3 regions of the Streptomyces sp. NPDC038200 genome follow, and region 3 is predicted to be linked to each of the others. Evidence: riboswitches for the same ligand, from Rfam matches in the RefSeq annotation. Region 3 holds a riboswitch; each other region holds the start of a gene.
The links. Region 3 has a riboswitch for S-adenosylmethionine ahead of thrC (threonine synthase). Riboswitches for the same ligand answer to the same signal wherever they lie in the genome.

Region 1: it holds a riboswitch for S-adenosylmethionine, as region 3 does, so the genes downstream of both, ACZ7KF_RS07770 (amino acid ABC transporter permease) here and thrC (threonine synthase) in region 3, are expected to answer to the same signal.
Region 2: it holds a riboswitch for S-adenosylmethionine, as region 3 does, so the genes downstream of both, ACZ7KF_RS27480 (aminotransferase class V-fold PLP-dependent enzyme) here and thrC (threonine synthase) in region 3, are expected to answer to the same signal.

The regions. Positions count from the first base shown of each region.
Region 1 is NZ_JBVJYH010000003.1:84,136-93,615, reverse strand. Features, by position in the region: gene ACZ7KF_RS07785 (NAD(P)/FAD-dependent oxidoreductase) at 1-83, opposite strand, end outside; gene ACZ7KF_RS07780 (putative leader peptide) at 213-335, shown strand; gene ACZ7KF_RS07775 (glutathione S-transferase C-terminal domain-containing protein) at 427-1,314, shown strand; SAM riboswitch class IV at 1,392-1,502, shown strand; gene ACZ7KF_RS07770 (amino acid ABC transporter permease) at 1,854-2,837, shown strand; gene ACZ7KF_RS07765 (amino acid ABC transporter ATP-binding protein) at 2,834-3,625, shown strand; gene ACZ7KF_RS07760 (ABC transporter substrate-binding protein) at 3,688-4,707, shown strand; gene ACZ7KF_RS07755 (GNAT family N-acetyltransferase) at 4,767-5,576, shown strand; gene ACZ7KF_RS07750 (putative leader peptide) at 5,573-5,704, shown strand; gene ACZ7KF_RS07745 (LLM class flavin-dependent oxidoreductase) at 5,830-7,032, shown strand; gene ACZ7KF_RS07740 (NtaA/DmoA family FMN-dependent monooxygenase) at 7,058-8,440, shown strand; gene ACZ7KF_RS07735 (LLM class flavin-dependent oxidoreductase) at 8,437-9,480, shown strand, end outside.
Region 2 is NZ_JBVJYH010000015.1:88,479-97,958, forward strand. Features, by position in the region: gene ACZ7KF_RS27450 (response regulator) at 1-47, opposite strand, end outside; gene ctaE (aa3-type cytochrome oxidase subunit III) at 202-822, shown strand; gene qcrC (cytochrome bc1 complex diheme cytochrome c subunit) at 885-1,697, shown strand; gene qcrA (cytochrome bc1 complex Rieske iron-sulfur subunit) at 1,694-2,752, shown strand; gene qcrB (cytochrome bc1 complex cytochrome b subunit) at 2,749-4,386, shown strand; gene trpD (anthranilate phosphoribosyltransferase) at 4,508-5,572, shown strand; SAM riboswitch class IV at 5,653-5,769, shown strand; gene ACZ7KF_RS27480 (aminotransferase class V-fold PLP-dependent enzyme) at 5,913-7,277, shown strand; gene ACZ7KF_RS27485 (protein kinase domain-containing protein) at 7,406-9,480, shown strand, end outside.
Region 3 is NZ_JBVJYH010000001.1:1,058,342-1,067,821, forward strand. Features, by position in the region: gene ACZ7KF_RS04500 (cold-shock protein) at 146-349, opposite strand; gene ACZ7KF_RS04505 (MoaD/ThiS family protein) at 780-1,055, opposite strand; gene thrC (threonine synthase) at 1,052-2,335, opposite strand; SAM riboswitch class I at 2,353-2,509, opposite strand; gene ACZ7KF_RS04515 (glucosyl-3-phosphoglycerate synthase) at 2,665-3,618, shown strand; gene ACZ7KF_RS04520 (alpha,alpha-trehalose-phosphate synthase (UDP-forming)) at 3,693-5,132, shown strand; gene otsB (trehalose-phosphatase) at 5,120-5,986, opposite strand; gene ACZ7KF_RS04530 (DUF3263 domain-containing protein) at 6,023-6,247, opposite strand; gene ACZ7KF_RS04535 (ABC transporter substrate-binding protein) at 6,283-7,566, opposite strand; gene ACZ7KF_RS04540 (ROK family protein) at 7,679-8,626, shown strand; gene nagA (N-acetylglucosamine-6-phosphate deacetylase) at 8,698-9,480, shown strand, end outside.

The DNA.
Region 1 (9,480 bases), on a different contig from region 3:
GCGCGTGCCGCGTACAGCGCACAGGCCGCGCCCACCATTCCGGCTCCGACGACCACGACATCGCAGGTCAGTCGCTTCGTCACGGCAGTACTATGTCACATGTTCCCGTCGCTGAGGAGACCCCCGATTCCCAGGCGTGGACGCCCCCTTGACGTCGTACGGAGCCCGATCGACACTCCAGGGAGGGAATCCTAGTGAACAGGTAGGGAACCATGACGCGCCTCGAGACGGGCACCGGCCGCACGGGCCGGACGCCGTTGCGCGCCCCCCTGCTCACCTCCCGCCGCCACATCGACCTGCAGCGCGTCTGCAGCGCGATCAGCCGCCACCGCTGAAGCGGGCCCCTCCGGCTCGGCCCGCCCGTCCGCCCGCCGGCCCCGCCCGCTCCGGTCCGCCCGTCCGTACACCCACGCCCCGGGGAGACGCATGTCCATCACTCCGCTCGCCGCCGTCCCGTCCGTCCGCCGCGCCACCCCCGTCTTCCGCGGCCGCATCGGCCGGGACGCGCGCAGCGGCCACTACGCCGTGCCGCACCGCTACCGGCTCCATCTGTCCACCGCCTGTCCCGACGGGCTGCGGCTCGCCATCGGGCACAGCCTGCTCGGCCTGGACACCAGCTGTCCGGTCACACTGCTGCCCGCCGTCCCCGACGGCCCCGGCGGCGGCCACGCCGCGCTGCGCCCGCTGTACGAGGCGAGCGCCCACCACTACACCGGCCCCGCCCTCGCGCCCGTCCTCAGCGACGACTGGTCCGGACGCATCGTCAGCACCCACGCCCCCGACATCCTGCGCGACCTCGACCGGTTCCGGGGCGACGGCCGTGCCCGCCTGTACCCCGCCGGGCTGGAGTCCGTGATCGAGGCCGTCGAGCGGATGTGCGCCGAGGGCATCGAGGAGGCCGCACAGCGCGCCGGGCGGGCCGGAGCCGACGCCGCCGAGCGGGCCGCCGCCCTCGACGTCCTGCTGGACACCCTGGGCCGGCTGGAGCGGCGGCTGAGCGGAGACGAGTATCTGGCCGACGACCGGCTCACCGCCGCCGACATCGAGCTGTGGACGGCCCTGGTGCAGCTCGACACCGTCCACCGCTGCCATCTCGACGCCTCCGCCGTGCACCGCATCGCCGGCCATCGCGCCCTGTGGGCCTACGCCCGCCGGCTGGCCGCCCACCCGGCCTTCGGCCGCCGGCTCGATCTCGACGGCATCGCCCGCCGTCACCACGGCCGTTGCCAGGGCCTGGAAGCCGCCGGAGCCGCCGTCCAGATCCTGGACTGGGCGGCCCATGCGACGGACGCCCCGGACGTTCCTCGCAGGTGAGAGCGGGTCATCGACGTCCATCGAGTGGACGGCCGTTGACATTCGAACGGGCAACTGCCTTACTTACGGCTCAGAACGGTCATGAGCGTCAGCGCCAAGCCCTGGCTGGCTGACCGGCAACCCTCGCGTCGCGGTGGGGTGCCCCAGGTGACGACCGGACCGGACGACGTTTTCGGTAAGCGCGAGGCCCCCCGGGGCCGGAACAGTGACAGGTGACGCCATGTACGCAGCTCCCAGGACGGCCGTGAGCCGCCCCCAGGGCTGCGTACCGTCGTACGCCGCTCTCCTCGTCGCCGACCGCGCCGTCGATCTGCTCCGCGTGAACAGCGCACTGTGTACCGCATCGGGCTCTGCCCGCTGTCAGGGCTGACGTCTCCTCCCAGCCCCCGCGTTCCCGCCGCACACCCTCCGCCCGGTGTGCCGTTGTCCGCCCAGCCCCCGGTTCCGCGCGTGCCCGTGCGCCGCCTCGTGCCCCCGTGCCGACGCGGCCCGCCCGCCCGTCCGCGTCCCCGGGGTGTCCGATTCCGCCGGAGCCCCTCATGAGTGAACCCCCAGGCGCCGCCGTCTCCCTCGCCGAGGCGCCGACATCCACCGACACCCCGTCAAGACAGCTGACCGCCCAGCGGGTTCAGCCGCTGCGCCGGCCCGGCCGGTGGATCGTCACCGCCGTCGTCCTCGTCCTCGTCGCGCAGATCCTGCACGGACTGGTCACCAACCCCTTCTACCAGTGGGACCGCTTCCGCTACTGGTTCCTGCGCCCGACCGTCCTCGACGGCCTCGTCGTCACCCTCGAAGTCGCCGCGTTCAGCGCCGTGCTGGGCCTCCTCGGCGGCATCCTGCTGGCACTCGGCCGGCTCTCCGGAAGCCCGGTGCTGCGCGCGGTCAGCTGGACGTACACCTGGCTGTTCCGCTCCATACCGCTGATCGTCGTGCTGATCTTCCTCTACAACTTCAGCGCCCTGTACAAGACGCTGAGCCTCGGTGTGCCCTTCGGACCGGCCTTCGTCAGCTTCGACGAGTCGAAGCTGGCCACCGACATGACCATCGCCGTCATCGGGCTCAGCCTCAACGAGGCGGCCTACGCGGCCGAAGTGGTCCGCGGCGGCGTCCTCTCCGTCGACCAGGGACAGCACGAGGCGGCCGCCGCGCTCGGCCTGCCCCGGGGCTACCAGTTCCGCAGAATCGTCTTCCCGCAGGCCCTCAGGTCCATCACCCCGAACTACGTCAACCAGCTGATCGGCCTGATCAAGAGCACGTCCCTGGTCTTCTACGTCTCCCTGCTCGACCTGTTCGGGTCGGTGCAGTCGATGGGCAACACCTACCCCGGCGACGTCGTGCCGCTGCTGATGGTCGCCACCGTCTGGTACCTGATCCTCACCAGCGCCGTGTCCGTCGTCCAGTTCTACGTCGAGCGGTACTACGCCCGGGGCGCCACGCGCTCCCTGCCGCCGACCCCGCTGCAACAAGCCCGGGCCGGACTGGCCGAGCTGCGGGCCCGGCTGCGCAGGGAGGCCGCCGTATGACCACCGCCCGGATCCTGGAGAAGACCGCTCCCGCCGCACTCGAGGTGCACGACGTCCACAAGTGGTACGGCACCCACCGCGTGCTCGACGGCATCGACCTGACCGTCCGCCCCGGCGAGGTCACGGTGATCCTCGGCCCGTCCGGCTCCGGCAAGTCGACCCTGCTCCGGGTCGTCAACCACCTGGAGAAGCCCGAGATCGGCCACGTCAGCGTGGGCGGCGAGCTGATCGGGGTGAAGCGGCACGGAGGACGCCTGAGGGAGCTCAGCGAGCGCGCCATCCTCGCCCAGCGCAGCCGCATCGGCTTCGTCTTCCAGAACTTCAACCTCTTCCCGCACCTGACCGTCCTCGACAACGTCGCCGCCGCCCCCGTCGCCACCGGCAGGCTGAACCGGCCGGCGGCCCAGGGACTCGCCCGCGAACTGCTCGAACGCGTCGGACTCGGCGACCGCACCGGCGCCTACCCGCGGCAGCTGTCCGGCGGTCAGCAGCAGCGCGTGGCCATCGCCCGCGCGCTCGCCCTGCGGCCCGGCATCATCCTCTTCGACGAGCCGACCTCGGCGCTCGACCCCGAACTCGTCGGCGAGGTGCTGGCCGTCATCAAGGACCTCGCGACCAGCGGCACCACGCTCGTCATCGTCACCCACGAGATCGGCTTCGCCCGAGAGGTCGCCGACCGGGTCGTCTTCATCGACGCCGGCCGGATCGTCGAACAGGGCCCGCCCGGCCAGGTGCTGGACAACCCCCGGCACGAACGGACCCGGGACTTCCTCAGCAAGGTCCTCTGACCCTCCCGGCCCGCTTCCGCCCGCCCCGCCCGCAGTAGAACTCCCGAAGGACAAGGACAGCCATGCCCAGCCAGTTCTCCCGACGCAGCCTGATACGCGGACTCACCGCGGCGACCGCGACCCTCTCCCTCGCCGGCGGGCTCGCCGCCTGCGGCGGAGACACCGACGCAGCCACCACCACCGAGTCGGCCGGCACGGTGACCGTGGGACAGCTGTCCAACGGAGCCGCCCAGGAGACGAAGCTGAAGGTCTCCGAAGTGAAGTCCATCAGCGCGGAACTGCCCGCCTCCGTCCGCAAGAGCGGCAAGCTCGTCATCGGCATCGGCGCCCTCCCCTCGGGATCCGCGCCGCTGAACTTCGTGGGCAGCGACCAGAAGACCCTCACCGGCTCCGAGCCCGACCTCGGCCGACTCGTGGCCGCGGTGCTCGGCCTCAAGCCCGAGATCAGGAACTCCACCTGGGAGAACCTCTTCGTCGGTGTCGACAGCGGCAAGGTGGACGTGGCCTTCTCCAACGTCACCGACACCGAGGAGCGCAAGAAGAAGTACGAGTTCGCCTCCTACCGCAAGGACAACCTGGCCTTCGAGGTGCCGAAGAAGAGCACCTGGAACTTCGACGGCAACTACCGGAACCTCGCCGGCAAGACGGTCACCGTGGGCTCCGGCACCAACCAGGAGAAGATCCTCCTGGAGTGGAAGGCCAAGCTGGCCAAGGAGGGCAAGAAGCTCACCGTCAAGTACTTCCCGGACCAGAACGCCATCAACCTGGCGCTGAGCAGCGGCAAGGTCGACGCCTACCTCGGTCCCAACCCCGCCGTCGCCTACCGCGCCCGGCAGACCGCGAACACGCCCAACCCGACCCGCAACGCGGGCACCTTCTCCGGCGCCGGCGAGACGCTCCAGGGCCTGATCGCCGCCACTTCCAAGAAGGACAGCGGCCTCGCCAAGCCGGTCGCCGACGCCATCAACCACCTGATCGAGAACGGGCAGTACGCCAAGTGGCTGGCCGCCTACAACCTCTCCAACGAGGCCGTGGCGAAGTCGGAGATCAACCCGCCCGGACTGCCGCTCGACAACTCCTGACCGGCCGTCACCGCAACCCCTGCCCCACGCACGTCGCACCAGGAAAGGACTCCGCCTCCGTGGCACACCCGACCGACGTCCGCGGCGGCGGAGCCCCGTCCCTGCCCCACGCCCCCGTGCTCGACAACGCCGTCTGGGCCGCCCTCACCGGGCCGCACGCCCACCTCGCGGAGCGGCACGGCCGCGCGGCCCGCTACCGGGCGGACCACTACGCCTTCGCCGCCCTGGCGGACCCCGCGGACCCGGCCGCCTGGGCCGACCTGCACACGCTCCTCGGACCCGGAGCCCGCGTGCGGGTCAAGCCCGTCGACGAGGCGCCGGACGGCTGGACCGTCCTCGGCGGCGGCGAGGGCGTCCAGCTCGTCGACACCGCGCTGCGGGCCGAACCGGCCCCGGAGGCGGTGCGCCTGGGGCCCGACGACGTCCCCGAGATCCTCGACCTGGTGGCCCGCACCCGGCCCGGCCCGTTCCTGAACCGCACCATCGAGATGGGCACCTACCTCGGCATCCGGTACGAGGGCCGGCTCGTCGCCATGGCCGGGGAACGGCTGCGGCTGCCCGGCTGGACCGAGATCAGCGCCGTGTGCACGGACCCCGCACACCGCGGCAGGGGCCTGGCGACCCGGCTGGTGCGCGCCGTCGCGGCGGGCGTCCGGGACCGCGGGGACACGCCGTTCCTGCACGCCGCCGCCGACAACGCGCCCGCGATCCGGCTGTACGAGTCGATCGGCTTCACCCTGCGCCGCCGCAACCGCATCGCCGAACTCCGCAGCCCGGGAACACCGGGCGCCGGACGGACGTTGAGTGTCGTGACGAGATCCGCCAGGCGGACGCCGACCCGGCCCGCCGTGCCCGACGGAGGGAGGTGACGGCCGTGACCCGAGTGCCCCCGCGGACCCGCCCCCGAAGCGTCCCGCACCCGTACCGCTCCGTCCGTCTGCACTCCCGGCCGCACATAGATCTCCAGCGCGTGTCCGCCGCGCTCTGTCGCCGCTGACCTCTCCCCGGCCCCCGGTCCGGGTCTCCTCCCGCCGCGCTCGCCCCCGGCCGGTGCCGCCTGCCCCGGCCGGCGCCCGCCCGCGAGCCGGTGTTCCTCGTACGGACATCAAGGAAGGCACCGCCGTGTCCTCGACTTCCCCCGCGCACCTGCATCTCGCCGTGGCCCTGGACGGCACCGGCTGGCACCCCGCGTCCTGGCGCGAGCCGGTCGCCCGCCCCCGGGACCTGCTCACCGCCGGATACTGGACCGATCTGATCAGCGAGGCCGAGCGCGGCCTGCTCGACTTCGTCACCATCGAGGACGGCCTCGGCCCGCAGTCCTCCCGGATCCTGGCCCCCGACGAACGCACCGACCAGGTCCGCGGCCGGCTCGACGCGGTCCTCATCGCCTCCCGTGTCGCCCCCCGCACCCGGCACATAGGTCTGGTCCCGACCGTGGTGACCACACACACCGAGCCGTTCCACATCTCCAAGGCGATCGCCACCCTGGACTACGTCAGCGCCGGCCGCGCGGGCGTGCGCGTGCGGGTCACCGCCCGCCCCGACGAGGCCGCGCACTTCGGCCGGCGCACCATCCGCCGGATCGACTCCTTCGACGGCCCGGCCGCGCAGGAGGTGATCACCGAGCTGTTCGACGAGGCCGCCGACTACGTGGAGGTGGTGCGCCGGCTCTGGGACAGCTGGGAGGACGACGCCGAGATCCGGGACGCGGCGACGGGCCGCTTCATCGACCGGGACAAGCTCCACTACATCGACTTCGAGGGCCGCTTCTTCAGCGTCAAGGGCCCCTCCATCACCCCCCGCCCGCCGCAGGGCCAGCCGCTGGTCACCGCCCTCGCCCACCGGCCCGTCCCGTACCGGCTGGTGGCCCGCCAGACCGACCTCGGCTACGTCACCCCGCACGACCGGGCGGAGGCCCGCGCGATCGTCGCCGAGATCCGCGCCGGGCAGGCGGAGGCCGGCCGCGCCGACGAGACCCTGCACGTCTTCGGCGACCTCGTCGTCCTCCTCGACGACAGCCGGGCCGAGGCGGAGGCCCGCCGTGACCGCCTCGACACGCTCGCCGGCGAGCCGTACACCAGCGACGCCCGGATCTTCACCGGTACGGCCGCCGAGCTGGCCGACCTGCTGGAGGACCTGGCGGCCGGCGGGCTGACCGGCTTCCGGCTGCGGCCCGCGGTCGCCGGCCACGACCTGCCCCGGATCACCCGGGACCTGGTGCCCGAGCTGCAGCGCCGCCACCGCTTCCGGGACGCCTACGAGTCCGGCACCCTGCGCGGCCTCCTCGGCCTCGCCCGCCCCGCCAACCGCTACGCAGCAGCCTGAAAGCCGGAGAGGACGACCGCACGCCATGAGCAAGCCGTTGAAGCAGATCCACCTGGCCGCCCACTTCCCCGGCGTCAACAACACCACCGTGTGGAGCGACCCGGCCGCCGGCAGCCACATCGAGTTCAGTTCCTTCGTGCACTTCGCGCAGACCGCCGAGCGCGCCAAGTTCGACTTCCTGTTCCTCGCGGAGGGACTGCGGCTGCGCGAGCAGGGCGGCCAGATCTACGATTTGGACGTGGTCGGCCGGCCCGACACCTTCACCGTGCTGGCCGCGCTGGCCGCCGTCACCGAGCGGCTCGGCCTGACCGGCACCATCAACTCCACGTTCAACGAGCCGTACGAGGTGGCCCGCCAGTTCGCGAGCCTGGACCACCTCTCCGACGGCCGCTCCGCCTGGAACGTCGTCACCTCCTGGGACGCGTTCACGGGTGAGAACTTCCGCCGCGGCGGCTTCCTGCCGCAGGACGAGCGCTACTCCCGCGCCAAGGAGTTCCTCGCCACCGCGCACGAGCTGTTCGACTCCTGGCGCGGCGACGAGATCCTCGCCGACCAGGCCACCGGCACGTTCCTCCGGGACGCCAAGGCCGGCGCCTTCGTCCACCAGGGGCAGCACTTCGACATCCACGGCCGCTTCAACGTCCCGCGCTCCCCGCAGGGCCGTCCGGTCATCTTCCAGGCCGGCGACTCCGACGGGGGACGCGAGTTCGCCGCCTCCGGCGCCGACGCGATCTTCAGCCGCTACTCCACGCTGAAGGAGGGCCAGGCCTTCTACACGGACGTCAAGTCCCGCCTCGCCACGTACGGCCGCCGCCCCGACCAGCTGCTCATCCTGCCCGCCGCGACCTTCGTGCTCGGCGACACCGACCAGGACGCCGCCGAACTCGCCCGCGAGGTCCGCCGCCAGCAGGTCAGCGGCGCCACCGCCATCAAGCACCTCGAGTTCGTCTGGAACCGGGACCTGTCGGGATACGACCCCGAGGGCCCGCTGCCCGACGTCGACCCGGTGGTCGCCGAGGAGCACATCTCCCGGGGCCGCGCCCAGGTGCGGATGTACCGCGACCCGGTCGCCATCGCCCGCGAGTGGCGGCAGCTCGCCGAGGCCAACAAGTGGTCCATCCGCGACCTGGTCATCAACACCGGCAACCGGCAGTCCTTCGTCGGCTCCCCGGCCACCGTCGCGCAGACCATCAACGACTTCGTGCAGGCCGACGCCTCCGACGGCTTCATCCTCGTCCCGCACATCACCCCCGGCGGACTCGACGCGTTCGCCGACCAGGTGGTCCCGCTGCTTCAGGAACAAGGCGTGTTCCGCACCGAGTACGAGGGCACGACCCTCCGCGACCACCTGGGCCTCGCCCACCCCGACGCGGACACCGGCGCCGCGCCCGAGCGGGCCGCGTCGTGAAGTTCCTCGCCATCACGCTGATCGTGCACCGGCCGGACCCGGCCACCGGCATCCGCACGCCCACGCACGATCGGTTCCGCGAGGTCCTGGACAACGCGGTGCTGGCGGAGGAACTGGGCTTCGACGGATTCGGCGTGGGGGAGCGGCACGAACGGCCGTTCCTCTCCTCCTCGCCGACCGTGGTGCTCAGCCATGTCGCCGCGCTCACCCGCCGGATCCGGCTCTTCACCGCCGTCACCACGCTGAGCCTGCTCGACCCGGTCCGGGCCTACGAGGACTACGCGACCCTGGACCACCTCTCCGACGGGCGCCTCGACCTGATCATCGGCAAGGGCAACGGCGCCGCGCAGCGCGAACTGTTCCAGGTCACCCCCGAGGACCAGTGGGAGCGCAACGCGGAGAGCTACGAGGTGTTCCGGCAGATCTGGCGGCAAGACAGGGTGACCGCCGACACCCGCTTCCGGCCGCCGCTGACGGACGCCGAGGTGTGGCCGCGGCCCTACCAGCAGCCGGTCCGGGTCTGGCACGGCAGCGCCACCAGCAAGGAGTCGGTCGACCTCGCCGCCCGCTACGGCGACCCGCTGTTCTCGGCGAACGTCACCCACCCGATGGAGCCGTACGCCGAGCTGATCCGCCACTACCGGGAGCGCTGGGAACACTACGGGCACGACCCGGCGGCGATCGCGGTGGGCGCCGGCTCGGCGGGCCTGCACGTCGCCCCGACCTCGCAGGAGGCGGTGGACGCCTACCGGCCGGTCTTCGAGAGCAATCTGGCCTTCCAGCGCAAGGCCGGACTGCCGGTGGTCTTCGAGACCGTGGAGGACTTCGTGGCGCGCAGCTCGGCCCTGATCGGCAGCCCCGAGCAGGTCATCGACAAGGTCCACCGCTACCACGAGCAGTTCGGGCACACCGTGCTGCACGTGAGCGCGGACGCCGGCGGGCTGCCCGTCGGCCGGCACCGCGATTCGCTGGAGCTGTTCCAGTCCGCGGTCGCACCGGTGCTGCGCCGGGACATCCCCGACCCGCCGTTCCCCTGGGCG
Region 2 (9,480 bases), on a different contig from region 3:
GTGGTGGAGTCGTCGCTGTAGACCAGCACCGTGGCGGTCGGCTGCATTGTTCCTCCGAGACGTCAGCGTCGTACGGACAGGACGGACAGGGCCGTTTGGGCGGATGTTACTCCCATGAACACCACGTCAACACCGGTATGGCGGGTGGCAACACTCCGAACGGCACCCCCCGGAGTGAGCGCGAGATAAGCGACCGACATAATGTCGGTCGTGGCGACAGCAACGACAGTAGAAACCGGGCACGCGCACCCGTCGGTCAACCGGCCGAACCTCACCAGCGTCGGAACCATCATCTGGCTGAGTTCCGAGCTGATGTTCTTCGCGGCCCTCTTCGCGATGTACTTCACCCTCCGGTCGGTGACCGGACCGGTCCACTGGAAGGAACAGGCGGAGGCACTCAACGTGCCCTTCTCCGCCACGAACACCACGATCCTGGTGCTCTCCTCCCTCACCTGCCAGCTCGGCGTGTTCGCGGCCGAGCGCGGCGATGTGAAGAAGCTCCGTGGCTGGTTCATCCTCACCTTCATCATGGGTGCGATCTTCATCGGCGGTCAGATCTACGAGTACACGGAGCTGGTGAAGAAGGACGGCATCTCGCTGTCCTCCGACCCGTACGGCTCGGTGTTCTACCTGACCACCGGCTTCCACGGCCTGCACGTGACGGGCGGTCTCATCGCCTTCCTGCTGGTCCTCGGCCGCACCTACATGGCCAAGAGGTTCACTCACGAGCAGGCGACCGCCGCCATCGTCGTGTCCTACTACTGGCACTTCGTCGATGTCGTCTGGATCGGCCTCTTCGCCACGATCTACCTGATCAAGTAGCCGGGACCGCTCCCGCACATCCAGAAGCACCGACGCAGAAGATCCTGACACCGGGGTAATCCGTGAAAAAGCTCTCCGCACGACGACGCCATCCGCTGGCGGCGGTCGTCGTCCTACTCCTCGCGCTGGCGGCCACTGGGGGGCTGTACGCCGCGTTCGCGCCCGCGGGCAAGGCGCAGGCCGATGAGACCTCCCAGTCCCTGACCATCAAGGAGGGCAAGAAGCTCTACGCTGTCGGCTGCGCCAGCTGCCACGGCACCGGTGGCCAGGGCTCCTCCGACGGTCCGAGCCTCGTCGGCGTGGGTGCCGCCGCTGTCGACTTCCAGGTCGGCACCGGCCGTATGCCCGCCGCCACCTCGCAGGGCGCCCAGGTCCCGAGCAAGAAGAACATCTACACGCAGGCCCAGATCGACCAGCTCGCCGCGTACGTCGCGTCGCTGGGCGCCGGTCCGAGCGTGCCCACCAAGGAGCAGTACGGCCCCGCGGGCGCGGACATCGCCAAGGGTGGCGAGCTGTTCCGCACCAACTGCGCGCAGTGCCACAACTTCACCGGCAAGGGCGGCGCCCTGACCAAGGGCAAGTACGCCCCGAGCCTGGAAGGTGTCGCTCCCAAGCACATCTACGAGGCCATGCAGACGGGCCCGCAGAACATGCCGTCCTTCCCCGACACCACGATGTCGGAGAAGAACAAGAAGGACATCATCGCGTACCTGAACGCGGTCAACGGCAGCCAGACGGAGAACCCCGGCGGCCTCGAGCTGGGCGGCCTCGGGCCGGTCACCGAGGGCCTGTTCGCCTGGATCTTCGGCCTCGGCGCACTGATCGCGGTCGCCGTCTGGGTCGCCGCTCGGACCGCAAAGGCCAAGAAGTCATGAGTAGCCAAGACATTCCAGAAGAGAACCTGCCCGCTGAGCAGGACCACGCACATGGCGCGGTAGGGGTCGCGGACGAGGAGAACCCGTTCGCCGACCCGGGGCTGCCGCCGCACGAGCACCGGATCCAGGACATCGACGAGCGGGCCGCCAAGCGGTCCGAGCGCATGGTCGCCCTGCTGTTCACGGTGTCGATGCTGGCCACCATCGGCTTCATCGTCTCGTACCTGGTGATCCCGAACGACAAGTCGATCTTCGTCTTCCCGATCGGGCACATCAGCGCGATGAACTTCGCGCTGGGGATCACCCTCGGTGTGGCGCTGTTCTGCATCGGCGCGGGTGCGGTCCACTGGGCCCGGACCCTGATGTCCGACGTGGAGGTCGCCGACGAGCGGCACGCGATCGCGGCCTCCCCCGAGGTCCGCGCGAAGGTGCACGCGGACTTCAAGCTGGGTGCCAAGGAGTCGGCGCTCGGCCGCCGCAAGCTGATCCGCAACACCATGTTCGGTGCGCTGGCCCTGGTGCCGCTCTCCGGTGTCATGCTGCTCGGCGGTCTCGGCCCGGCGCCGGGGACCAAGCTCCGCCACACCCTGTGGGCCAAGGGCAAGCGCCTGGTCAACATGAACACCAACGAGCCGCTGCGTCCCGAGGACGTCGCGGTGGGCTCGCTCACCTTCGCCATGCCCGACGGCCTGGAGGAGACCCAGGAGGACTTCCAGAACGAGATCGCGAAGGCCGCCCTGATGATCGTCCGGCTCCAGCCGAACAACATCAAGGACAAGCGCGAGCTCGACTGGTCGCACGAGGGCATCGTCGCGTTCTCGAAGATCTGCACCCACGTGGGCTGCCCGATCTCCCTGTACGAGCAGCAGACGCACCACGTGCTGTGCCCGTGCCACCAGTCCACCTTCGACCTCTCCGACGGTGCCCGAGTGATCTTCGGCCCCGCCGGCCACGCCCTGCCGCAGCTGCGCATCGGTGTGGACAGTGAGGGTTACCTCCAGGCGCTCGGCGACTTCGAGGAGCCCGTCGGTCCTGCATTCTGGGAGCGCGGATGAGTACTGCACCCAACGAAGAGTCCCGCTCCCGCGGGAAGGCTCCGGCCGGCGAGCGGATCGCCGACTGGGCCGACGGCCGGCTCGGGATCTACTCCCTGGCCAAGGCCAACATGCGCAAGATCTTCCCCGACCACTGGTCGTTCATGTTGGGCGAAGTGTGCATGTACAGCTTCATCATCATCATCCTGACGGGTGTCTATCTGACGCTGTTCTTCCACCCGTCGATGAACGAGGTGGAGTACCACGGCTCGTACGTCCCGCTCCAGGGACAGCTGATGTCCGAGGCGTTCAGCTCGACCCTGCACATCTCCTTCGACGTGCGCGGTGGTCTGCTCATCCGGCAGATCCACCACTGGGCGGCGCTGATCTTCCTCGCCGGCATGTTCGTGCACATGATGCGCGTCTTCTTCACCGGCGCGTTCCGCAAGCCGCGTGAGATCAACTGGCTGTTCGGCTTCCTGCTGTTCGTCCTCGGCATGTTCACCGGCTTCACCGGTTACTCGCTCCCGGACGACCTGCTCTCCGGCACCGGTGTCCGCTTCACCGAGGGCGCCATCCTGTCGATGCCGATCGTCGGCACCTACATCTCGATGTTCCTCTTCGGAGGCGAGTTCCCCGGCCACGACTTCGTCGCCCGGTTCTACTCGATCCACATCCTGCTGCTGCCGGGCATCATGCTCGGCCTGATGGTGGCGCACCTGATCCTGGTCTTCTACCACAAGCACACGCAGTTCGCGGGTCCCGGCAAGTCCGAGAAGAACGTCGTCGGCATGCCGCTGCTGCCGGTCTACATGGCCAAGGCCGGAGGCTTCTTCTTCCTGGTCTTCGGTGTCATCGCGGCCATCGCGGCGGTCGCCCAGATCAACCCGATCTGGGCCATGGGTCCCTACCGTCCGGACCAGGTGTCCACGGGCGCCCAGCCCGACTGGTACATGGGCTTCGCCGAGGGTCTGGTCCGCTACATGCCGGGCTGGGAGATCAACTTCTGGGGCCACACGCTCGTCCTGGGCGTGTTCATCCCGCTGGTGCTCTTCGGTCTCGTCCTGGCGGCGATCGCGGTCTACCCGTTCATCGAGTCCTGGGTCACCGGCGACAAGAGCGAGCACCACATCCTGGACCGCCCGCGCAACGCCCCGACGCGTACCGCGTTCGGTGTCGCCTGGGTGACGGTCTACATGGTCGGCCTGGTGGGCGGTGGCAACGACCTCTTCGCCACCCACTTCCACCTGTCGATCAACGCGGTCACCTGGTTCGTCCGGATCTTCTTCTTCGCCGGCCCGGTCATCGCGTTCATCGTGACCAAGCGGATCTGCCTGGGTCTGCAGCGTCGCGACCACGACAAGGTGCTGCACGGTCGCGAGACCGGCATCATCAAGCGCCTGCCGCACGGTGAGTTCATCGAGATCCACGAGCCGCTCAGCCAGGAGCAGCTGCACACCCTCACCGCGCACCACCAGTACGAGCCGGCCGAGATCGGCCCGACGGTCGACGAGAACGGTGTCGAGCGCAAGGTGACGGCGTCCGAGAAGCTGCGCGTCAAGCTCAGCAACGCCTACTACGGCGAGGACAACCAGATCCCGAAGCCGACCGTCGAGGAGTACAAGGAGATCACGAGCGGCCACGGCCACCACTGATCCCCGCGTCGCCACGCCACGCAGAAGGGCCCCGTCCGTACCCCGGACGGGGCCCTTCGCCGTGCCGGGGGATGGATAGGGTGGTGTCCGACGAAGCAGGAACCTGGACAAGGAGCGGCTGATGAGCGCTGTGACCCCCGCTGGAGGCGACACCGCGGCGGGCCGCTCCTGGCCCGTCCTGCTGAACGGTCTGCTGGACGGCCGGGACCTGTCCGCGGACGACACCGCCTGGGCGATGGACCTGATCATGCGCGGGGAGGCGACCGACGCCCAGATCGCCGGGTTCATGGTGGCGCTGCGGGCCAAGGGCGAGACGGTCCAGGAGATCGCCGGACTCGTCCGGACGATGTACGCGCACGCCAACGTGATCGAGGTGCCCGGGCCGGCCGTCGACATCGTCGGCACCGGCGGCGACGGCGCCAAGACGGTGAACATCTCCACCATGTCCTCGATCGTCGTCGCGGGCACGGGCGCCAAGGTCGTCAAGCACGGCAACCGCGCCGCGTCCTCGGCCTCCGGCTCCTCCGACGTGCTGGAGAAGCTCGGGATCAACCTGAACCTGACCCCGCGGCGGGTCGCCGAGGTCGCCGAGGAAGCCGGCATCACCATCTGCTTCGCGGTGCGGTTCCACCCCTCCCTGCGTCATGTCGCCCCGGCCCGCGCGCAGTTGGGCATCCGGACCACCTTCAACGTGCTCGGTCCGCTGACCAACCCGGCCCGGGTGCGGTCGCAGGCCGTCGGTGTGGCCGACCCCCGGATGGCGCCGATCGTCGCCGGTGTCCTCGCCGAGCGCGGCAACTCCTCCCTGGTCTTCCGGGGCGAGGACGGTCTGGACGAGCTGACCGTCACCGCTCCCTCCCGGGTGTGGGTGGTCCGGGACGGCAAGGTCACGGAGGAGATCTTCGACCCCCGGGACGTCGGCATCGACCTCGTCCCCGTGGACGCCCTGCGCGGCGCCGACGCGTCCTACAACGCGGAGGTCGCCCGCAGACTGCTGGACGGCGAGCGGGGGGCCGTACGGGACGCCGTCCTGCTGAACTCGGCGGCGGCGCTGGTGGCCCTCCGGCCGACGGACGCGCCCCTCGCCGAGCAGCTGCGCGCCGGCATGGCGCAGGCGGCGGAGTCGATCGACTCGGGCGCGGCCAGGCGCACGCTGGACCGCTGGGTGGCCGTCAGCAACGCCTGACCCCGTCCCGGCCGACGAGCGTCCCGCGATCCGGACACGGGTTGCGGGACGACGATCATTTCGCGTACGTTCCTGTACCAGGTCATGAGTGACAGTCATCAGGCCCCGGCCGACTGTCCGGCAACCCTCCGTCCGTGGCGGGGTGCCCCGGGTGAAGACCAGGCCGTAGGCAGCGAGGTCTACGGCAAGCGCGGACCCCTCGCGCGCTGTCGAGCGCGGGACCAGGGGTCCTGGTCGTCGAGGGAGCCTTCCGTGAGCAAGCGAATGCGTTAGGGCCGCAGAGCCCCGCCTCCGCACACCCCTTTCTCTCTTTCTCGTATTCCTCTCACGGGAGTTCGCCATGTCTGTCTCCACCGCTGCCGCCGACCAGTCTGTTTGTGCCCCTCTGTCCGTTCTGGGCCGGGATGTCACCGTGCCGCTGGTCACCGGCGGCGAAGTCACCTACGCCGCCCTCGACTACGCGGCCAGCGCCCCCGCACTCCAGCGCGTCTGGGACGACGTCGCCGCGTACGCCCCGTACTACGGCAGCGTCCACCGCGGTGCCGGCTACCTCTCGCAGCTCTCCACGGACCTGTTCGAGAACGCCCGCAAGGCGGTCGCCGAGTTCCTCGGCTGCCGCCCGGGCGACCAGGTCGTCTTCACCCGCTCGACCACCGACTCCCTCAACCTCCTGGCCCGGGTGATCCCGGCCGACTGCCAGGTCTTCGTCTTCGAGACCGAGCACCACGCCTCCCTGCTGCCCTGGCAGGACGCGAAGGTCACCTACCTCAACGCCCCGCGCACCCCCCGGCAGGCCGTGGAGACCCTGGAGCGGGCCCTCGCCGACCGCGACCCCCACGGCCCCGCCCTGGTCTGTGTCACCGGCGCCTCCAACGTCACCGGCGAGCTGTGGCCGGTGCGCGAACTGGCCGCCGCCGCACACGCCCACGGCGCCCGGATCGTCCTGGACGCCGCCCAGCTGGCCCCGCACCACCCCGTCGACATCGGCGACCTGGACGTCGACTGGGTCGCCTTCTCCGGCCACAAGCTGTACGCCCCCTTCGGCTCCGGTGTCCTCGCGGGCCGCGCCGACTGGCTCCAGGCGGCCGAGCCGTACCTCGCGGGCGGCGGCGCCAGCCGCAAGGTGACCCGGCGCACCGACGGGGGAGTGGACGTGGAGTGGCACGAGAGCGCCGCCCGCCACGAGGCCGGTTCCCCGAACGTCATCGGCGCCTACGCCGTCGCCTCCGCCTGCAAGACCCTCACCGAGGCCGGCTGGGACACCCTGGTCGCCCGCGAGCAGCACCTGATCAGCAAGGTCCGCGAGGGCCTCGCCGCGGTCCCCGAGGTGAGGATCCTCTCCCTGTTCGGCGACGACGCCCCGCGCGTCGGCGTCATCTCCTTCGTCGTCGAGGGCTGGAACAGCTCCCACTTCGCCGCCGCCCTCTCCGCCGAGTACGGCATCGGCGTCCGCGACGGCCTCTTCTGCGCCCACCCCCTGGTGCGCACCCTGCTCGGCACCGACCCGCAGACCCAGGGCGAGTGCGGCGCCCCCGAGGCGGCCCCGGGGGAGAAGTCCCTCAACGCCATCCGGGTGAGCTTCGGCGCGGGCACGCCGGACGAGCACGTCGAGCGCTTCGTGAACGCCGTCGGGGAACTGGTCGCGCAGGGCGCGCAGTGGACGTACAGGACGGAGGACGGCCGCTGCGTCCCGGCGGTCGGCTGAGCCGCCGGCGCGCGGGGAACGGCGCGCGGGGCCACCGGCGTCGCGCACTCGCCGTACCTCCGTACCCGGCGGCCGACGAGGCGCATATAACCTCCCCCTGACACCACATCGGACAGGGGGACCCCGGAGTGCAGCCGTTGCGCGCAACCGACCCGCGCCACATCGGCCCGTACGAAGTCCTGGGCAGACTCGGTGCGGGAGGCATGGGCGAGGTGTATCTCGCCGCGTCCCGCACCGGGCTCAGGCTCGCGGTGAAGGTCGTGCGCACCGAGCACGCCGAGGACCGCACCTTCCGCGCCCGCTTCCGCCACGAGGTGCGCGCCGCCCAGACCGTCGGCGGCGCGGGGACGTACGCCGCGCGGGTCGTGGACGCCGACACCGAGGCCGAACGGCCCTGGATGGCGACGGAGTTCGTGTCCGGGCCGAATCTGCGGGACGCCGTCCTGGACCACGGCGCGCTGCCCGGGCCCGCGGTCCGGATCCTCGCCGCCGCGCTCGGCGAGGCGCTGGCCGCCATCCACGCCAAGGGCCTGGTGCACCGCGACCTCAAGCCGTCGAACATCCTGCTGGGCCCGGACGGGCCCCGGGTCATCGACTTCGGGATCGTCCGGGCCCTGGAGGCCACCTCGCTGACCCGCACCGGCGCGGTGGTCGGCTCGGTCGGCTACGTCTCGCCGGAGCAGATCCGCAACGGCGGCCAGGTCGGCCCGCCCAGCGACGTCTTCTCGCTCGGCGCGGTCCTCGCCTACGCGGCGGCCGGCCGGGAACCCTTCGGCGAGGGGCAGGACTCGGTGGTCCTGCTGCGCATCCTGACCCGCGACTTCGATCTGTCCGGTGTCCCCGAGGGGGTGCGGCCGCTGGTGACGGCCTGTCTGCGCGAGGACCCGCTGGAGCGTCCGGAGCCGGCGGAGGTGGTGGCGAGCGCCGGATTCACCTCGGACACCCTGCGGGCCGGCCTCCGCCCCGGCTGGTACGGCCCCGCCGCGCAGCCCCGCCCGGCCGCCGACGACCGCCCCAGCGGCGTGGAGTACCTGGCACCCGAGCCCGAGCCCGAGCCCGAGCGCGACCCCGAGCCCGAGCCCGCCATCCCGCCCGCTCCAGCCGCCTCGGCTGCAGCGGACCCCACCACCTCCGCCACCGGCGTCCCCGCTCCCGCCTCGCCCCCCGAGGCCGCCACGGCTCTCACGTCCTCCCTCACGGCTCTCCGCCGCCTGGGACCCGTCGCCCCGGGGCGACGCCGGCTGCTGAAGGCCCTCGTCGGCGGGGCGGCCGGGGTGGGAGGCGGTGCCCTGCTGTGGGACCGGGGGTTCAGCACCGAGACCATGCACGCCAGCTCCCAGCCGCCCGACGAGGCGTCGGCCTCCGGCATGACGCGGCGGCCGGCCTCCGCCCGGCCCGCCGTGCTGCGCTGGCAGTACGACCTCGGTGGCATCGGCGGCCTGGACGGCCCCTGCTGCGGGCTCTCCCCGGACGGCTCCGTCGTCTACGTGGGCACCTCCGACGGCGTGCTGCACGCGATCTCCCGGGACGGCTCCAAGCGCTGGAAGGTCCGGCTGGGCGACGACGTCTCCACCCCCGTGGCCACCCGGGACGGCGTCTACTGCGTGGTGGGCTTCCACAGCGACGACGTGCGCCGGCTGACCGCGGTGAGCCCCTCCGGCAGCCCGCGGTGGACCCGCACCCTCGGCGACCGGTCGTACGCCGTCCCGGTCCTCCTCGGTACGGACGTCCTCGTCTCCGTCGGCGGCACGGACACGGGCGGGCTGCGCCGCTACACCGCCGACGGCGCCGAGAAGTGGACCGCGAAGACCCCGGCCGGCCCCACCGGCACGCCCCTCGTCCGGGGCGACGTGGTCTGCACGGGCAGCTTCGGCGACACCCTGCTGGCGCTGGACGCGCGGGACGGGTCGCGGAAGTGGCAGGTGGCCGCGGGCACCGATGTCAGGGCCGTCGCCCTCGCCGGTACCACCCTCTTCGCGGACGCCCCCGCCCTGCGCCAGGGCTTCCGCCTCGCGGACGGCAGGCGGCTGTGGCGGCGGGAGGCCGATTCCGGGGCCCTGACCGCGGGCAACCGGACGCTGGCCGTCGGCACGGAACAGAACACCGTGTACGGCGTCCGGGCGGCCGACGGCACCCGCGCCTGGACGTACGGCATCGAGGGCGGTGCGGCGGAGCCCCGCGCGGTGGTGGCCGGCGGCACCGT
Region 3 (9,480 bases):
GGCGGCCGTCGGACAGCCGGCGGGCACGGGAGGCCGAGGGGGCGCGGGGCGGCCGCCGGCCGTCCGCGACCCGCGGAGCGCGGGCACGGGCACGGGGAAGGGCCCGCACCCTGTGCGAGGTGCGGGCCCTTCGTGCAGAAAACGTTCAGGCGCTGAGGCGAACCATGTCGGCCTGCGGGCCCTTCTGGCCCTGCGAGATCTCGAACTCCACCCGCTGGCCCTCTTCCAGGGTGCGGTAGCCGTCCATCTGAATGGCGCTGTAGTGGACGAAGACGTCCGCACCACCGTCGACCGCGATGAAGCCGTACCCCTTCTCCGCGTTGAACCACTTGACGGTGCCCTGAGCCATGCCTAACTCCCCTATTACTGGCCCTTGCACAGATCCACACTTCGCGGACCCGGGTCAGACCTCACCCCCCATTTGTCGGGGGCGTGCGCCGGAACGCGTCGACCGCGGCTGAATGTATCTGTCCAACTGCCGTCTGCAACAGGTCAATCGGACGAGAATTCTGGACGCGAGCGGTCCGGAATCTGGTGAGAATTCGCCCGACTTCAGGGCAAGTCGGGCTCCACAAAAGCCACAAATGCCGCAGAGAACCCGCACACTTTGGCTACTTCTTGTCGGGCGAGCGGCATGAATCCAGGGCCCGCGACCCGAAGGTCGCGACCGTGTTCCCCAACTCTACCGCGCTCAATCACACAGAATTGCCCCCTCCGCTTCTCTCACGGAGGGGGCAATCCGTTGAACAATCGGTAACCGATGTTACCGAAGGTAATGATCAGCCGCCGGCGACGGCCGGAATGATCGAAACACCGGCGCCGTCCGGCGTGGCGGTCTCCAGACCCTGCTCGAAACGGACGTCGTCGTCGTTGACGTAGACATTGACGAACCGGCGCAGCTTGCCCTGGTCGTCCAGGACACGGGCGGCGATCCCGGTGTGGTTCTTCTCCAGGTCCTGGATGATCTCGGCGAGGGTGCCGCCCTCGGCGGTCACCTCGGCCCGACCGCCGGTGTAGGTGCGCAGGATGGTGGGGATGCGAACGGTCACGCTCATGCGAGGCCAGCCTCTCGGAAGGAGTCCAGGGTCGGGCGGATGGTGGCGGTGAGGCCGGTCCCGGCCACCGCGTCCAGGGTCTTCAGGCCGTCGCCGGTGTTGAGGACGACCGTGGTCTTCGCCGGGTCCAGCACGCCGTCCTTCAGCAGCTTGCGGGTGACGCCGACGGTCACCCCGCCCGCCGTCTCCGCGAAGATGCCCTCGGTGCGGGCCAGCAGCTTGATGGCGTCCACGACCTCCGCGTCCGTCACGTCCTCCACGGCACCGCCGGTGCGGCGCGCGATGTCCAGGACGTACGGACCGTCGGCCGGGTTGCCGATGGCCAGGGACTTGGCGATGGTGTTCGGCTTCTGGGGGCGGACCACGTCGTGACCGGCCTTGAAGGCGGTGGACACCGGGGAACAGCCCTCGGCCTGCGCACCGAAGATCTTGTAGGGCTTGTCCTCGACCAGGCCCAGCTTGATCAGCTCCTGCAGCCCCTTGTCGATCTTCGTGAGCTGGGATCCGGAGGCGATCGGGACCACGATCTGGTCGGGCAGCCGCCAGCCGAGCTGCTCGCAGATCTCGTACGCCAGGGTCTTGGAGCCCTCCGCGTAGTACGGCCGCAGGTTGACGTTGACGAAGCCCCAGCCCTCGCCGGCCGAGTCGCCGATCAGCTCGGAGCAGAAGCGGTTCACGTCGTCGTAGTTGCCCTCGATGCCGACGAGCTCACCGCCGTAGACCGCGGCCATGACGACCTTGCCCTGCTCCAGGTCGTGCGGGATGAACACGCAGGAGCGGAAGCCGGCCCGGGCGGCGGCGGCGCCGACCGCGCCGGCCAGGTTGCCGGTGGAGGAGCAGGAGAGCGTGGTGAAGCCGAAGGCGCGCGCGGCCTCCAGGGCCTGGGCGACGACGCGGTCCTTGAAGGAGTGCGTCGGGTTTCCGGAGTCGTCCTTCACGTACAGACCGCCGGTCACACCCAGTTCGTGCGCCAGGTTGTCGGCCTTGACGAGCTTGGTCCAGCCCGGGTTGATGTTGGGCTTGTCGGCGACGTCCGCCGGCACCGGCAGCAGCGGCGCGTACCGCCAGATGTTCGCCGGGCCCGCCTCGATGCGGCGGCGCAGTTCCTCGGTGTCGTATCCGGAGAAGTCATAGGCGATCTCCAGCGGACCGAAACACTCCTCGCAGGCGAACACGGGCCCGAGGGGCACCCGATGCCCGCACTCGCGACAGCTCAGGGCTGCGGCGGGACCGAGGTCGACGGTGGAGTCGCTGGTGGTGGCAACTGTCTGCACAGCCATGGAGGCGAGGCCCTTTCTCCTCATCTTCCTCACGACGCGTTTCGCCGTGAGACGGATTTGGCACCTTCCCTAGCCGGGAGCCTCGCGAAAACGATCAGAACTGATCTACGAGAACCGACTGGAGGGTTGCCGGGGCTTCATCGGGCCGTGTCCCTCTGCCCCTCTGGATGAGCGGTATTCGGTTGTGGACGCGCGCGACCCCCGACATGCGATGGTCACCGGCGTTGTTCAAGACTGTAACCGAAGGCCAGGACAGTTGAGATAGTCGTCCGAACCGCGAGATGGGTCACACGGTGACGTGTGGTCGTGACAGTGAGGAGCCGCCGACCGTGCTGGAAGAAGTCGAACACTGGCTGAGCACCCGCTCCTGGTCCGTGGCCGATCGCCCGCTGCACCACATCGTGGCCGCTAAGCAGCGCACGGGCCGGACCATCAGTGTCGTCCTGCCCGCGCTCAACGAGGAGGAGACGGTCGGCGACATCGTCGCCGTCGTCCGGCACGACCTCGTGGAGCAGGTCCCGCTCGTCGACGAGATCGTGGTCGTGGACTCCGGCTCCACCGACCGCACCGCCGAGGTCGCCGCGCGCGCCGGCGCCCGGGTCGTCCACCGCGACGACATCCTGCCCCGCCTTCCGGCCGTCCCCGGCAAGGGCGAGGTGCTGTGGCGCTCGCTGCTGGTGACCAGCGGCGACATCGTCTGCTTCATCGACGCCGACCTGCGCGAGTTCTCCTCCGACTTCGTCTCGGGGATCGTCGGCCCGCTGCTCACCGACCCGGACGTCGATCTGGTGAAGGCGATGTACGACCGCCCGTTCACCGGCGCCCCCGGCGCGTCGGGCCAGGGCGGCCGGGTCACCGAACTGATGGCCCGCCCGCTGCTGAACATGCACTGGCCGCAACTGGCCGGGTTCGTGCAGCCGCTGGGCGGCGAGTACGCGGCCCGCCGCTCCCTGCTGGAGCAGCTGCCGTTCCCCGTCGGCTACGGCGTGGAGCTGGGCATGCTGGTGGACGCGCTGCACCTGGTCGGCCTGGACGCGCTGGCCCAGGTGGACGTGGGCGTGCGCAGGCACCGGCACCAGGACGGGCAGGCGCTCGGCCGGATGGCCGCCGCCATCTACCGCACGGCCCAGCTCCGGCTGGCCCGCGGCCATCTGATCCGGCCCGCGCTGACCCAGTTCGAGCGGGGCGAGGACGGCTTCGAGCCGCGCACCTACTCGGTGGACACCGAGGAGCGTCCGCCCATGGTGGAGATCGCGGAGTACGCCGACCGGAAGGTGGCGTGAACCGGCCGTATACGGTCTGCTCCCGCGGCGGGCCGTACGTTTGAGCGTTTCCGGACCGGGCTAGGTTGAGGACCATGGCTTCCACGCAGGGTGCTCCCGAGAGGGCTCAGGTGCTGGTCGCGTCCAACCGCGGCCCCGTCTCCTACCAGGTGGGCGAGGACGGCTCACTGACCGCCAGGAGGGGCGGCGGCGGGCTGGTCTCGGGACTGTCCGCCATCGGGTCGGACACGGACTCCGTCTGGGTGTGCGCCGCGCTGGGCGACGGGGACCGGGCGGCGGTGCGGCGCGCGGACGGCGGGCTGCTGCCGGCCGAGGAGACCGGCGGACAGCGGGTGCGGATGCTCGACATCGACGCGACCGTGCACGCCGAGGCGTACAACGGCATCGCGAACTCGGTGCTCTGGTTCGTCCACCACATGCTCTACCAGACCCCGCTGGAGCCCGTCTTCGACGCGGAGTTCCGGCGGCAGTGGGCGTCGTACGAGGCCTACAACCGGGCGTTCGCCGAGGCACTGGCCGAGGAGGCCGCGCAGGGCGCCGCGGTGCTGATCCAGGACTACCACCTGGCGCTCGCCCCCCGCATGCTCCGCCGGCTCCGCCCCGACCTGCGCATCGGCCACTTCTCACACACCCCGTGGGCTCCGCCGGACTACTTCCGCCTGCTGCCCGACGACATCGCGGCCGAGCTGCTCAGCGGCATCCTGGGCGCGGACCGGGCGGCGTTCCTCACCCGGCGCTGGGCGGACGCGTTCACGGACTGCTGTCACGCGGTGCTCGGGCCCGGCATCCCGTCCGGCACCCGGATCGGGGTGCACGGGCTGGGCGCGGACGCGGACTTCCTGCGCAAGCGGGCCCACGAGCCCGATGTGGACGAGCGGATGACGGCGCTGCGCGAGGAGATCGGACCGGGGCGGAAGACGATCGTCCGGGTGGACCGCACCGAGCTGTCCAAGAACATCGTGCGCGGGCTGCTGGCGTACGAGCAGCTGCTGGAGGACCATCCGGAGTGGCGGGAGCGGGTCGTCCACGTGGCGTTCGCGTACCCCTCCCGGCAGGACCTCGCGGTGTACCGCGACTACACCGCGCAGGTGCGGCGGGTCGCGGACGAGATCAACGAGCGGTACGGCACGGCGGACTGGACGCCGGTGGTGCTGCATGTGAAGGACGACTTCGCCCGCTCCCTGGCCGCGTACCGGCTGGCCGACGTGGCGCTGGTGAACCCCATCCGGGACGGCATGAACCTGGTCGCCAAGGAGGTCCCGGTCGTCTCGGACGAGGGCTGCGCGCTGGTGCTGTCGCGGGAGGCCGGGGCGTACGAGGAGCTGGGCGAGGACGCGTTCACGGTGAACCCGTACGACATCGCCGGTACGGCCCGGGCCCTGCACGAGGCGCTGACGCTGCCGGCGGCCGAGCGGGCGGAGCGGTCGAAGCGGCTGGCTGCCGCCGCGACCGCGCTGCCGCCGGCCCGGTGGTTCCTGGACCAGCTGAACGCGCTGACCGCTCAGCCGAGCTGAGCCGCCAGCGCCGAGAGCAGGTCCACGACCCCCTCCGGGCCGTTCACCACCAGGTCGGCGCGTTCCGCCAGTTCGGTGACCTCGGTGCTGCCGCTGCAGATCAGCAGGCCGGGGGTGCCGTCGGCGCGGAGTTCGTCGATCGCGGCGAAGGCGGGCAGGTCGCCCAGGTCGTCGCCGGCGTAGACGACGCAGCCGGCGCCGACGGCACGGGCGTGGTCGAGCAGGGCCACGCCCTTGTCCATGCCCGGCGGGCGCAGCTCCAGGACCATGCGGCCGGGTTCGACCATCAGGCCGTGCCGGGCGGCGAGGTCGGCGAGGGGGGCGCGCAGCGCCTCGAACGCGGCCTGCGGGTCGGCGGCGCGGCGGGTGTGGACCGCGAGCGCCCGGCCCTTCTCCTCGATCCACGTGCCCTCCGCGGCGCCGACGCGTTCGAGCAGCGCCAGCAGCTCGGCGCGGACGGCGGCGACGCCCGGGTGCGGGGGCGGCGCGGTGACCGTGCCGGTGGCCGCGTCCCAGCGTTCGGCGCCGTAGTGGCCGAGGACGGTGAGGTGCTCCAGGCCGGGGGCGCCGGCGAAGCCGCCGTACCGGACCGCCACCTCGGGCGGGCGGCCGGTGATCACGGCGACGGAGGCCACCTTGGGGGCGAGCGCGGCCAGCGCGGGGACGGTCCGGGGGTGGGCGCGGGCCTGCTCGGGGTCGGCGACGATGGGGGCCAGCGTGCCGTCGAAGTCCAGGCCGATCAGCGCGGAGCGCGGCCGGGCGAGCAAGGCGGCCAGTCCGTCCCGGCCGGCTCGGGTGCCCGGAATCGGCAGCGGGTGCAGGGGATCCGTCGAGTCCGTCGTCTGGGTGCCCATACGGCGACCCTATCCACGAGGACCCCGGTCCACTCCTCAGCGCTCGGCGCGCCGGGCCTCCCGGATCCGACGCAGCCGGTTCACCGTCACCGGGTCGTGGGCCAGGGCCCGCTCGTCGTCCAGCAGGGCGTTGAGGAGCTGGTAGTAGCGGACCGGGGCCAGGCCCAGCTCCTCCCGTATCGCCCGTTCCTTCGCGCCGGCGCCGGAGAAGCCCCGGCGCTCCAGCGCGAGGATGGCCTGCTCGCGGGTGCCCAGTTCCATGGGAGCCACGGTAGCGCCGGGCACCGACAGCCGTCCTAGCCGGCGTTGCTGCTGTCGGCCGCGGTGGCCGTCGACTGGAGCCGGGTCAGGACGCCGGAGGGGCTGCCGCCGGGGGCGACCGCCTGGCCTATGTTCTGCTTCACGGCCGCGCTGACCGCCGCCCAGGAGGTCTTGCCGACCGGGTACAGCTCGGAGGTGGGGAGCTGGTCCAGGAAGGGGTGCAGGGCCTTGTCGGTGGCCGCGTCCGAGGCGCTCATGGCGTTGGAGGCGGAGCTGGTGACCGGCAGCAGCCCGTAGGTCCGGGAGAACTCCAGGACGTTCTTCCTGGAGTAGACGAAGTCCAGGAAGTCGCCGATCTGGTCGGCGTGCCCGTTCTGCTTGAAGGCCATCATCCAGTCGGCGACGCCCATGGAGGCCCTGGCCTTGCCGGTGCGGCCCGGCATCGGCACCATGCCGAACTTCACGCCCTTCTTGCCGGCCTGCTGGATCAGCGTGGGGTGCCCGTTGACCATGCCGACCTGGCCGTCGGCGAAGGCGGCGAAGGCGGCGGCGCGGTTGAGCTTGCCGGGGGCGACCGGGCCGGTGAGGCCCTTGTCGACCAGATCGTCCTTGAGCCAGGAGAAGGTCGCGACGTTCGCCGCGGAGTCGATGGTGTAGGTGCCGACGTCGTCGGTGTAGCCGCTGCCGCCGTTGCCGCCGCTGAGCAGCCACTGCATGGTCTCGGCCTGGGCCTCCTCGGGGCCGAGCGGCAGCGCGTAGGGGTACTTGACGCCCTTGGCCTTGAGCGCTTCGGCGTCGGCGGCCAGCTGGTCCCAGGTGGTCGGCGGGGTGATGCCGGCCTTGGCGAACAGGGTCTTGTTGTAGAAGAGCACGCGGGTGGAGGCGGCGAACGGGATGCCGTACTGCGTGTGCTTCCACTGTCCGGCGTCGGAGAGCTGGGAGAGGAAGTCGGCCTGGGTGCGGATCGAGAGCAGGTCCGAGGCCGGGTAGAGCTTGCCGGCGGCGGCGTAGTCGGCGTAGGCGCCGATCTGGGCCAGGTCGGGGGCGTGGCCGGCGTCGACCATCTCCTTGACCTTGCGGTCGACGTCGTTCCAGGAGTAGACGCTGACCTCGACCTTGACGTCGGGGTGCTGCTGCTCGTAGTCCTCGGCCAGGGCGTCCCAGTACTTCTTGGAGCTGTTGGCCGCCGAGTCGCCGTAGTCGGCGGCGACGAGTCTGAGGGTCACGTCGGAGGAGCCCGTACTCCCGCAGCCGCCGAGAAGCGCCGTCATGCCCAGTGCGGACACCACCGCGATCGTTCCTGCCGTACGCCGACGCACGCTCAAAGCCCCAACCCTGCTGTCTGACCGTTCAATATATGGACACATAAGGTCTACACCACGCGAGTGGACTAGACCTCTCCCGGGTGCGAGGGCCACACTAGGCCCCGTGGTGAGACATGTCATCGCCCTCGACGTGGGCGGTACCGGGATGAAGGCCGCGCTGGTCGGCGACGACGGCGCGCTGCTCCACCGCGCCCGCCGGGCCACCGGCCGCGAGCGCGGCCCCGAGGCGGTGCTCGCGGGCATCCTCGACTTCGCCGCCGAGCTGCGCGCGTACGGCGTCGAGCACTACGGCGAACCCGCCCGGGCGGCCGGCATCGCGGTCCCCGGCATCGTCGACGAGGCCACCGGCACCGCCGTCTACGCGGCCAACCTCGGCTGGCGGGACGTCCCCCTGCGCACCCTCCTCGCCGACCGGCTCGGGGTGCCCGTCGCCCTCGGCCACGACGTCCGCACCGGCGGCCTCGCGGAGGGCCGGATCGGCGCGGGCCGGGGCGCGGACCGGTTCCTGTTCGTCCCGCTCGGCACCGGGATCGCCGGCGCCATCGGCCTGGACGGCCGGGTGGAGGCCGGCGCCCACGGCTTCGCGGGCGAGATCGGCCACATCGTCGTACGGCCCGGCGGCGTGCCCTGCCCCTGCGGACAGCACGGCTGCCTGGAGCGGTACGCCTCCGCGTCCGCCGTCAGCGAGACCTGGGCCGCGGCCTGCGGAGACCCCGACGCGGACGCGGCCGACTGCGCCGAGGCCGTCGCGTCCGGCGACCCGAACGCCGTCCGGGTCTGGCAGGACGCGGTGGACGCGCTCGCCGACGGGCTGGTCACCGCGATCACCCTGCTGGACCCCCGCACGCTGATCATCGGTGGCGGGCTGGCCGAGGCGGGGGAAGTGTTGTTCCAGCCGCTGCGGGCGGCCGTCCGGCGGCGGGTCACCTTCCAGAAACTCCCCACCATCGTCCCCGCCGCCCTCGGCGACACGGCCGGCTGCCTGGGCGCGGGGCTGCTCGCGCGGGACCTGCTGACGACGACAACTTCTACGACTCCGGAGGTAAGCGCCTGATGGCCCACGAGCGGGACAGCGCCCCGACAGGGGCGCGGGGAACTGCGCGACCAGCCACGGACAAGCCGCAGGTGCTCACCGGCGCGGACGTGGTACTCCCCACCGGGACGGTGAAGAACGGCCGACTGGTCGTGGACGGCAAGCGCATCGCCGGCACGGCCCCGGCCGACGCCGAGGTCATCGACGTGACCGGCCACTGGCTGGTCCCCGGCTTCGTCGACCTCCACAACCACGGCGGCGGCGGAGCCTCCTTCTCCGGCGGCCCGGAGGAGATCCTCACCGCCATCCGCACCCACCGCCTGCACGGCACCACCACGCTCGTCGCCTCCACCGTCACCGACGAGATGGACCTGCTGGTCCGCCAGGCCGGACTGCTGAGCGAGCTGGCCGAACAGGGCGACATCGCGGGCATCCACTTCGAGGGGCCGTTCATCTCGCCGTGCCGCAAGGGCGCGCACTCCGAGGAACTGCTGCGCGACCCGGAACCGGCCCAGGTCCGCAAGCTGATCGACGCGGCGCGCGGCAAGGCGAAGATGGTCACCCTCGCCACCGAACTGCCCGGCGGCATCGACTCCGTGCGGCTGCTCGCCGACCACGGTGTGATCGCGGCGATCGGGCACACCGACGCCAGCTACGAGCAGACGGTGGAGGCGATCGACGCGGGCGCCACCGTCGCCACCCACCTCTTCAACGCCATGCCCCCCCTGGGCCACCGCGCCCCCGGCCCGATCGCCGCCCTGCTGGAGGACGAGCGGGTCACCGTCGAGCTGATCAACGACGGTACCCATCTGCACCCCGCCGCGCTGGAGCTGGCCTTCCGTCACGCGGGCGCGGACCGGGTCGCGTTCATCACC